DNA from 3 places in the Janibacter limosus genome. Region 1 is predicted to be linked to each of the others. Evidence: riboswitches for the same ligand, from Rfam matches in the RefSeq annotation. Region 1 holds a riboswitch; each other region holds the start of a gene.
What was found. A riboswitch is a leader RNA that binds a small molecule or an ion and turns the genes downstream of it on or off. The one in region 1 is predicted to bind S-adenosylmethionine.

Region 1 (3,263 bases):
AAGGCCGGTGTGCCCTCCTGCATCCGCGTGCCACCGCTGGCGGTCGCCGCGATCAGCGGGAGGCGCTCGGTGGTCGCCCGGCGGATGGCGGCGACGATCCGCCCGGCGGCCGCCCGGCCGATCGAGCCACCGAGGAAGCGGAACTCGCCGACGATGAGCGCGACCTCGTGACCGCGGATGGTGGCCCGCCCGGTGAGGATCGACTCGTCGGTGCCGGCGCGCTCGGCTGCCTTGGCCATCGTCGCGCGATAGGTGTCGTCGAGGCCGTCCAGGTCGAGGGGCTGGTCCCACGAGACATGGCTGTCGGCATCGACCACGGAGGCGATGAGCTGCTGGGCACCGGGGCGCGAAGTACTCATGCCGTGATGGTCCCACCGCCGGGGCTGGGTAACCTTGCCCGGTGCTTGTGCCTCTGACCACCTTCGTGATGATCGCTGTCGGCGTGCTCGGGATCCTCTCCCTGGGTTACCTCGCGATCAACCGGCTCGTCGACGACGCGCTGCTCCTCGTGACCGCCGTCGTCGAGCTCGGCCTCGTCGTGCTCGCCGTCGTGACCGCGATCGTCCACCGGCAGGTCACCGGCACGGGGGAGGGCGCGACGATGCTCGCCTACGCCCTCACCCTGCCGATCCTGCCCCCGATCGTCGTCTTCATCGCGCTGAAGGAGAAGACCCGCTGGGCGATGGGCGTCGTCATCGCCGGCGCCTTCACCGTGGGCGTCATGACCTACCGCATCCTGCAGATCTGGCAGACCAGTGGCCCGGCCTGAGGTCAGCACCGGCACGGGGCCGGGTCGCATCGTCGTCGCCGTCTACGGCGTCCTCGCGCTCGCCGCGACCGGACGCTCGGTCCTGCAGATCACCGAGTACCTCGACCGGGCGCCGCTGGCGTACGTGCTCTCGGCCCTCGCGGCCGTGATCTACATCGTCGCGACCGTTGCCCTGGCGAAGGGGGGAGCCTCCGGTGCCCGCGTGGCCACCGGGGCGATCCTCGTCGAGGCCGTCGGTGTCCTCACGGTGGGGACGCTGTCCTACCTGCAACCGAGCCTCTTCCCGGACAAGACGGTCTGGTCCCACTACGGGTCCGGCTACGGCTACCTGCCGCTGGTCCTCCCCTTCGTCGGCTTGTGGTGGATCCACCGCGCGCGATCTGGACACTCCGCCCGCTAGGTGAGACAGGGCTGGTGGCCCGCGGCTCGTTTCCTATCATCGGAGCAGGTCTTGAGCGCCAGCGCACAGCCCCGGCTTGCTGGCCGGCAACCCTCCTCCGCGGTGGGGTGCCCCGGGAGACGACCCGGTCCGTGGCGTCCGCCACGGTCAAGCGCGCACCATGCACAGGAGTGAACCCATGACCGACCAGTCCACGTGGAGCTTCGAGACGAAGCAGATCCATGCCGGCCAGGCCCCCGACCCGACCACGGGCGCCCGGAACCTGCCGATCTACCAGACGACGTCGTACGTCTTCAAGGACACCGAGCACGCCGCCAACCTCTTCGGGCTCAAGGAGCTCGGCAACATCTACACGCGGATCATGAACCCGACCCAGGACGCGGTCGAGCAGAAGATCGCCGCGCTCGAGGGCGGCATCGCCGCCCTGATGACCGCCTCCGGCATGTCCGCGACCACCCTCGCGCTGATGAACCTCGCCGAGGCCGGTGACCACATCGTCGCCAGCGCCGCGCTCTACGGCGGCACGGTCAACCTCCTCCAGCACACCCTGCCCAAGTACGGCATCCAGGTCACGCTCGTCGAGGACCCGCACGACATCGAGCAGTGGAAGGCCGCGGTCAAGCCCAACACCAAGGCCTTCTTCGGCGAGACCATCGGCAACCCCAAGGACGTCGTCCTGGACATCGCCGCCATCGCCGACGCCGCCCACGCCGCCGGTGTCCCGCTGGTCGTCGACAACACGATCGCCACGCCCTACGTGCTGCGCCCGATCGAGCACGGCGCCGACGTCGTCGTGCACGCCGCCACCAAGTTCCTCGGGGGCCACGGCAACTCCATCGCCGGTGTCATCGTCGACGCAGGGAAGTTCGACTACGCGGCCGACCCGGAGAAGTTCCCCAACTACAACGAGCCGGACCCGGGCTACCACGGTCTGCGCTACGGCCCGGACCTGGGGATCAACGGCGTCATGGGCGCCAACCTCTCCTTCATCCTCAAGGCGCGCGTCCAGCTGCTGCGCGACCTCGGTCCGGCGATCTCGCCCTTCAACGCCTTCCTCATCGGTCAGGGCATCGAGACCCTCTCGCTGCGGATGGACCGTCACCTGGCCAACACCGCCAAGGTCGCCGAGTTCCTCGGTGGCCACGCGCAGGTCGACAAGGTCACGTGGGCCTCGCTGCCGACCAGCGCCAGCTACGACACCGCGCAGAAGTACACGCCCAAGGGCGCCGGCTCGGTCATCTCCTTCGAGATCTCCGGTGGGCTCGAGGCGGGCAAGAAGTTCGTCGAGGGGCTGACGCTGCACAGCCACCTGGCCAACATCGGTGACGTGCGCTCGCTCGTCATCCACCCCGCGTCGACGACCCACTCGCAGGGCCCGGAGGAGGACCGGCTCGCCGCCGGCGTCACCCCCGGCCTGGTGCGTCTGTCGGTCGGCCTCGAGAGCGTCGACGACATCATCGCCGACCTCGAGGAGGGCTTCGCCGCCGCGAAGTGACCAACGCTCCCTGAGGAGCCTGATCCTCCTGGATCCCTGAGGAGGTTGCGCAGCAACCGTCTCGAAGGGTCCGCGCCGCTGGGCCTGTGGAAATCTCCACGGGCCCAGCGGCGTTCTTTCGTACCGTCGGGGCATGGGCGGACAACGCATATCGATCGACAGCGCGGGCATCGAGGGGCTGGGGCGGCAGCTGTCCAGCATCGCCGACTACCTGGAGGAGAAGGCGGCCAAGGCCAACAACGACCTCGTGGAGACCTTCGGCTTCCCGAGCTTCGAGGGCACCAACGCGTACGAGGGAGCCATCGGGGACTACGAGCTGGAGCGCACGCGGGTGTGCAAGCAGCTGCGTGAGCTGGCCCGCCTGGCCAAGGACGCCGGGTCCTGGTACGTCGAGACCGAGGACCTCGTCGACCAGCGCAACCGAGGGATCCTCTGATGGCGCTCTACGACCCGGGGACCATCGAGGAGGGCGACCCCGCCATGATCCGTGCGGAGGCCGACGAGCTGAAGACCGTGGCCGCCAACATCCACACGGTGGCCGCGATGCTGCGCACGGTCTCGACGAAGGGGGTGTGGGACTCCTGCGCGGGGACCACCTT
Region 2 (3,263 bases), 1.6 Mb from region 1:
GCGCCGGGGTCGAGCGGGTCATGGGCTTCTGCTCCGATGAGCAGTACGAGGGCTTCATCGACCAGGCGCCCAAGGTGGAGCGGATGCTCTCCGACGCCGGTGTCCACGTGACGAAGCTGTGGTTCTCGGTGACCCAGCAGGAGCAGCGCACCCGCTTCGCGATCCGCCAGATCGACCCCGTGCGTCGGTGGAAGCTCTCCCCGATGGACCTCGAGAGCCTCGACAAGTGGGACGAGTACACGGCGGCCAAGGAGGCGATGTTCGAGCGGACGGACACCCGGCACGCGCCCTGGATCGTCATCAAGTCCAATGACAAGAAGCGGGGGCGGATCAACGCGATCCGCTACTTCCTCAACCAGTTCGACTACGAGGGCAAGGACACGGCCGTCGTCTACGCCCCGGACAGGAAGGTCGTCGCTCGCGGGAAGAAGCTCATCGGGGACTGAACCTGCCACTGGTGGCGCCGGCGGACCGACTCCTCGCCGCGATCCTGGAGCGCCAGGTCGACACCCTCGGCCTTGCAGGTGCAAGGTGACCTCGTGACGAAGAATGCTGCACGACCCACCCAGCCACGCAACCGGGCACTGGCCGACATCGGCCCCATCGATCAGCTGAGGGCCGGCAGGCTGACGATCCGCCTCCCTCTCCTGCTCGTCGGGCTCTTCCTCTACGGCGGGTCGATGGCCATGGTCATCCGCGGGACGCTCGGGCAGATCCCGTGGGACGTCCTGCACGTCGGCGTCTCCCACCACATCCCGCTGAGCTTCGGCACGATCGTCATCTGCGTCTCGCTGCTCGTGCTGCTGGGCTGGATCCCGCTGCGGCAGAAGCCCGGTGTCGGCACGATCGGCAACGCCCTGCTCATCGGTCCGTCGGCCGACATCGTCCTGTCGCTGATCGACCCGCCGGAGCACATCGCCTGGCGGCTCGTGCTCACCCTCGGCGGGATCGTGCTCAACGGGGTCGCGACCGGCATGTACATCGGCTCGCAGTTCGGCCCCGGCCCCCGCGACGGGCTGATGACCGGGCTGGCCCGGGTCAGTGGTCGCTCGATCCGGGTGGTGCGCACCGGCCTCGAGGTCGCGGTGGTCGTCGTCGGCTGGCTGCTCGGAGGCGTCGTCGGTCTGGGCACCGTCATCTACGCCCTGGCGATCGGCCCCCTCGCGCAGCTCTTCCTGCCGCTCTTCACCGTGGACCTGAAGCAGCCCGTCCCGCCCATTGATACATAACTGGACGTTATGGGTGGCTGTGTGTCATCTTATGTGTAGGTCATGAGTCCCAGCGCGAAGCCCCGGCTTGCTGGGCGGCAACCCTCCACCCTCGGTGGGGTGCCCCGGGTGACGACCAGGGCGTCGGCCGACCGGCCGCGCCAAGCGCGGGTTCGCCAGAGCCCTTGATCTTCAGGAGCCATCCATGACTGCAACTGCTGTCCCCACCACCCTGCTCGAGGTCACCACCCAGGGCTCGCTCGTCACCGGGACCGAGGTGACCCTCACCAGCCGCCAGTTCAGCTACACGATCGACGAGCCACCGGCCCTGGGCGGCACCGACAAGGGCGCCAACCCGGTCGAGCACCTGCTCGCTGCGCTCGCCTCCTGCACCGTCATCAGCTACCAGGTCTGGGCCGACAAGCTCGGCCTCACGGTCGACACGATCGACGTCGACCTGCGTGGCGACCTCGACCTCGCCGGCTTCCTCGGCACGGACGACTCGGTGCGACCGGGGTTCCAGGGCATCGAGCTGGGCATTAAGGTCTCCGGTCCCGAGAGCGAGGCCGAGTACCGGCGTCTCGAGCAGGCGGTCGCCGCCCACTGCCCGGTGCTCGACAACCTGACGAACGGCGTGCCGGTGACCACGAGCCTCGAGGTCGCTGCCTGAGCGATCTGCATCCGACCGCGAACCCCTGCAGGCCCTGCCTGTGGGGGTTCGTCGTCAGCGGGCGACCTCGCGGAGCGTGCCGTCGACCCTCCGGGTCCACCCTCGCGCGTCGAGGTGCTCCAGCAGGGGTACCGCGACGCGTCGCGTGGTCCCGAGCGCCTGCCGCGCCTGGCTGAGGGTGAAGGGTTGCTCCAGCCCCGCGAGCACGCGCATCGCCCGAGCCGGGGCGTCGGGCAGCAGCACGACCTCGTCGGGCAGCCGCATGACCCGACCGAGCCGCTCGGCGGCAGCCAGCTCCGCGGTACCCAGCCCGAGGTCGGCGAGCTCACCCCGATCCGCCGCGACGAAGGGGGTGCCCCGCAACCTCTCCTCGAGAGCCGCGATCCCCGCCTCCGCGGGTCCGAGGCCGGCTGCCGCAGCGTCGTGGACCCGGCCGTCGGTGACGGTCAGCTCGACCTCCGCTGCCAGCGTCGGCACGAGTGCCTGACCTAGGGCGGTCGGCAGGTGTGTGGGCAGACCCAGGGAGCGTGCGGCCTCCGCCAGAGGCAGGCCGGCGCTCAGCGCATCGGACGCGTGACGCGCCCGGACCGCCTTGGCCAGACGGTCGCGCCACAGCTGCAGAGCGTCGGGGTCGATCCACCAGTCGCCGTGCTGCACAGCGCTGCTCGGTGCCTCGAGGCCCAGCCGATCGAGCACCCCTGCGTGGTCGGCCGCGCGGGAGGTCAGGCGGACCCCGGCCAGGGCCTCGGGGGAGGGGCCGGCAGCGGTGAGGGCCTGCCCCCTGCGTCCCGCGGCTCCGCGGCGGGTCAGCGGGAGCGGGTCGACGTCGAGGACCCGCACCGCCCACAGTCGGCGGCTGCCCGCGTCGCGCAGGATCGCCCGGTCGCCGACCCGCCACGGCAGGTCGACGTCGGCTGAGAGGCGGGCCAGCCCGTCCGCGAGCGGACGCACGTGGACGGCGATGTCGAGCGACCCGACGTGCAGCGTTGCCCGGTCGACGCCCCTGTCGTGGTCACCCTCACCCTGCATCTGCCGAGGCAGATGCGCGGATTCGGTGACGGCCACCTCGGTCAACGCGACGTCGATGACCGATGCCAGCTCGAAGGCTCCCGGCGTGAGCAGCGCGAGCGAACGGCCGACCTCGTCGGACTCGACCCGGCGCAGGTTGACCGCGACCCGAGAGACCGGTCCGACCTCCTCGCGAGCGGAGTCCTGGCTGTGCAAGCCGCGCACGCTCACCTCACGAGCGCGTCCGTGGTCCAGCAGTGTCAGGCGGTCGCCGGCCCGGACCGTGCCGGCGCCGAGCGTGCCGGTGACGACCGTCCCCGCGCCCGAGACCGAAAAGCTGCGGTCGCCCCAGAGCCGCACGGGCGCACCGGGATCCG
Region 3 (3,263 bases), 970 kb from region 1:
TACTGCTACAACATCGTCAAGCCGCGCAATGTCATGCCGGTCCACGGCGAGTGGCGCCACCTCGTCGCCAATGCCGATCTGGCGATGCAGACCGGCGTCGACCCCGACCATGTCGTGCTCGCCGAGGACGGTGTCGTGGCCGACCTCGTCGACGGGCGCGCCCGGATCGTCGGGTCCGTGCCGTGCGGCTACGTCTACGTCGACGGCTCGAGCGTCGGCGGGGCCACCGAGGACCTGCTCAAGGACCGCCGCATCCTGCGCGACGAGGGCTTCATCTCCGTGACCATCGTCGTCGACTCCTCGACCGGCAAGGTCATCGCCGGTCCGGAGATCACCGCCCGCGGCTTCGCCGAGGACGACGAGATCTTCACCCAGGTCAAGCCCACGATCATCGCGGCCCTCGACGAGGCCGCGAGCAAGGGCACGACCGACACCCACCAGCTGCAGCGCGTCGTGCGCCGCGCCATCGGTGGCTGGGTGGGCGGCAAGATCCGCCGGCGCCCGATGATCATCCCGGTGGTCATCGAGGCCTGAGCGGGTACCTCCTGCCGAGGCGAAGGGAGCCTGCCGGGACCTCCCTTCGCCTCGCCCGAGGAGGGCTCGGTCAGAGGGCGCGCAGCGCGGCCAGGAGCCGGTCGATGTGCTCGGGGGTGCTCCCGAGGCCGGCGCTGATCCGCACGGCGCTGTCCTGCTCGTGCTCCGAGAGCAGGTCGTCGACGAGCAGGTGGGCGCAGAACTTGCCGTCCCGCACGCCGATGCCGTGGTCGTCGCCGAGGATGCGCGCGACCTCACCGCTGTCGTACCCGTCGACGGTGATCGACGCGACGGGAGCGCCGTCCCCACCACCGAAGAGGGTGTGCACGTGCACGCCCTCGATCCCGGCGAGGCCCGCGAGGAGTCGGATGCGCAGTGCCTGCTCGTGGTCGACGATGGCCCGCTCGTGCTCGGCGATGATCTCGCAGGCCGTGGCCAGCGCGACGGCGCCGAGGACGTTGGGGGAGCCGGCCTCGTGGCGGGCCGGGCCGCAGGCCCACTCGGTCGTGTCGGGCCCGACGTGGGCCGACGCGCCGCCGCCGGCGAGGTAGGGGTCGGCGGCGTCGAGCCAGTCCCTGCGGCCGACGAGCACCCCGGCGCCGAAGGGGGCGTAGATCTTGTGACCGCTGAAGGCGACCCAGTCGATGCCGAGGGCCTCGATGTCGACCCGGCGGTGGGGCGCGACCTGGGCGGCGTCGAGGGCGAAGCGGGCGCCGTGCTGGCGGGCCAGCGCCGAGAGCCGCTCGATCGGCCAGTGCTCACCGGTGACATTGGAGGCGCCGGTCGCGACGACCAGTCGGTGCTCGGCAGGGTGGTTGCGCAGGGCCTGGTCGAGCAGGTCGACGGCCTCGTCGTGGCTGTGCGGCACCGGCAGGCGCAGCGCATCGCCCCACGGGAGCAGCGCGGCGTGGTGCTCGGAGGCGAAGACGAAGACCTTGGTCCCCTCGGGCAGTGCCCGCGCCAGCAGGTTGAAGGAGTCGGTCGTGTTGCGGGTGAAGACGACCTGGTCGTCCTCGCGCGCCCCGACGAAGTCGGCGACGCTCTCGCGGGCCTGCTCGTAGCGTGAGCTGGTCACGCGCGAGGCGAAGCCTGCGCCGCGGTGCACGGAGGAGTAGGTCACCGCAGCGGCGGCCACCTCCTGGGCGACGGCGGCGAAGGCGGGCGTGGTGGCGCCGTGGTCGAGGTGGGCGTACTCGACGACCGAGCCGTCCTTGTCGCGGTAGCTCAGCCCGGCGGAGACGAGCTCGGGCAGGAGGGTGGTGGTGTGCACATCGGAAACGGTCATGACAGTGCTCCTGGGTCCTGTGGACCCGAGCGTCGCCACGGGTCCGCGCTTGCCGGGCAACTGGTCGTCGCCGGCCAGGTCGTCACCCGGAGCACCCCACCGCGGAAGGAGGGTTGCCGACCAGCTAGCCGGGGCTTGTCGCTGGTACTCGTGACCTTGGGTCAGGACAGTAGCGCACCGGTTCGGGGGGCTGTCGAGCGCTCACCGAGGTCGTCTCGCAACGTGGGACATCAGGCCAGGGCGATGGCCAGGACCGCGCCGGCGACGAGCCAGGGGCCGAAGGCCAGCTGCGTCGAGCGGGTCGCCCGCCGGGCGAGCAGCAGTGCGAGAGCGACGATCCCGCCGAGGACGAAGCCCAACCAGATCCCCACGACGAGCTGCGCCCACCCCAGCCACGCCAGGGTCGGGGCGATCGAGACGAGCAGCTTGGCGTCGCCCATGCCGATGGATCGGCCGTGGAGGAAGAAGGCCAGGAGGATTGCCACGCCGCCGACCAGGACCGCTGCGACGGTGGCCCTGGCCAGAGCACCCCAGTCGCCGGTCGCGGCGGAGGCTCCGGTGAGCAGGACCGCGGCGACCGGGACGAGCGGCACGGTGAGCGCGTTGGGCAGGCGGTGGACGTCGGCGTCGACTGCCGCGAGGACCAGGCCGACGAGGCCGAGGGTCAGGGGGGCGAGCAGCACCGGCCAGGGGCGGTCCGTCAGCGAGCGCTCCACGGCCAGCCCGACGAAGGGAGCGAGCGCCGGGACCCAGAGATGGCGGGGGAGGGGACCCCCTTCGCCCGGTCGTCGGTAGGTGCCGGCGCGCAACCACTGCCACCCGACGAGACCGCAGGCGAGCGCCGCGAGCACGACGAGCGGGGTGCGGGGGTCCATGCGGCGACGCTACTGGGCGCACGAGCCGCGCGCCGACGGATACCCACAGGTTGGCCCTGTTGCGCGTGTGACGCGTGTGTCAGGGGTGGCTTTCGCCTACCCTGCGGAACATGGCCACTCGTCCGTCGACCACCTCGCGCAGCACCAAGGGCGCCTCGTCGCGCCCCAAGGGCAGCACCCGCCCAGCGGGTCGCAAGGCCCCTGCCAAGACCGCTGCCAAGGGGAAGACCTCCGCCTCCCGCACCTCATCGGCTTCAGGGGGCGGCCTGCCCCTGCCACTGGCCGCGGTGCACAAGACCTGGATGGGCGTCGCCCACGCGACCGGCTCGGGAGTGCGGCGGATCGGCCACAGCGCCAGCCAGATCGAGCCTGAGCACCGCCGCGACGGGTGGGGCTTCCTCGCCCTCGCGCTGGCGCTCGTCGTGGCCGTGCGCGAGTGGTGGGGCCTGTCGGGCACCTTCGGTGACATCGTGCACGCCGTCTTCGCCGGCACCTTCGGTCGGGTGGCCTACGCCCTGCCCATCGTCCTGCTCCTCCTCGGCGTGCGTCTGCTCCGCTCCGAGGGCGAC

Region 2: linked by a shared signal. The riboswitch ahead of EXU32_RS16760 (OsmC family protein) and the one ahead of EXU32_RS08965 (bifunctional o-acetylhomoserine/o-acetylserine sulfhydrylase) in region 1 are both predicted to bind S-adenosylmethionine.
Region 3: linked by a shared signal. The riboswitch ahead of EXU32_RS04380 (aminotransferase class V-fold PLP-dependent enzyme) and the one ahead of EXU32_RS08965 (bifunctional o-acetylhomoserine/o-acetylserine sulfhydrylase) in region 1 are both predicted to bind S-adenosylmethionine.

The regions. Positions count from the first base shown of each region.
Region 1 covers NZ_CP036164.1:1,874,202-1,877,464, reverse strand. The annotation lists gene EXU32_RS08980 (carboxyl transferase domain-containing protein) at 1-359, opposite strand, end outside; gene EXU32_RS08975 (hypothetical protein) at 401-769, shown strand; gene EXU32_RS08970 (hypothetical protein) at 756-1,169, shown strand; SAM riboswitch class IV at 1,217-1,329, shown strand; gene EXU32_RS08965 (bifunctional o-acetylhomoserine/o-acetylserine sulfhydrylase) at 1,348-2,664, shown strand; gene EXU32_RS08960 (hypothetical protein) at 2,798-3,100, shown strand; gene EXU32_RS08955 (hypothetical protein) at 3,100-3,263, shown strand, end outside.
Region 2 covers NZ_CP036164.1:3,476,126-3,479,388, forward strand. The annotation lists gene ppk2 (polyphosphate kinase 2) at 1-446, shown strand, start outside; gene EXU32_RS16755 (YczE/YyaS/YitT family protein) at 540-1,229, shown strand; SAM riboswitch class IV at 1,268-1,382, shown strand; gene EXU32_RS16760 (OsmC family protein) at 1,414-1,878, shown strand; gene EXU32_RS16765 (SelB C-terminal domain-containing protein) at 1,933-3,263, opposite strand, start outside.
Region 3 covers NZ_CP036164.1:899,366-902,628, forward strand. The annotation lists gene EXU32_RS04375 (ribonuclease J) at 1-534, shown strand, start outside; gene EXU32_RS04380 (aminotransferase class V-fold PLP-dependent enzyme) at 605-1,819, opposite strand; SAM riboswitch class IV at 1,860-1,975, opposite strand; gene EXU32_RS04385 (prepilin peptidase) at 2,050-2,694, opposite strand; gene EXU32_RS04390 (DNA translocase FtsK) at 2,805-3,263, shown strand, end outside.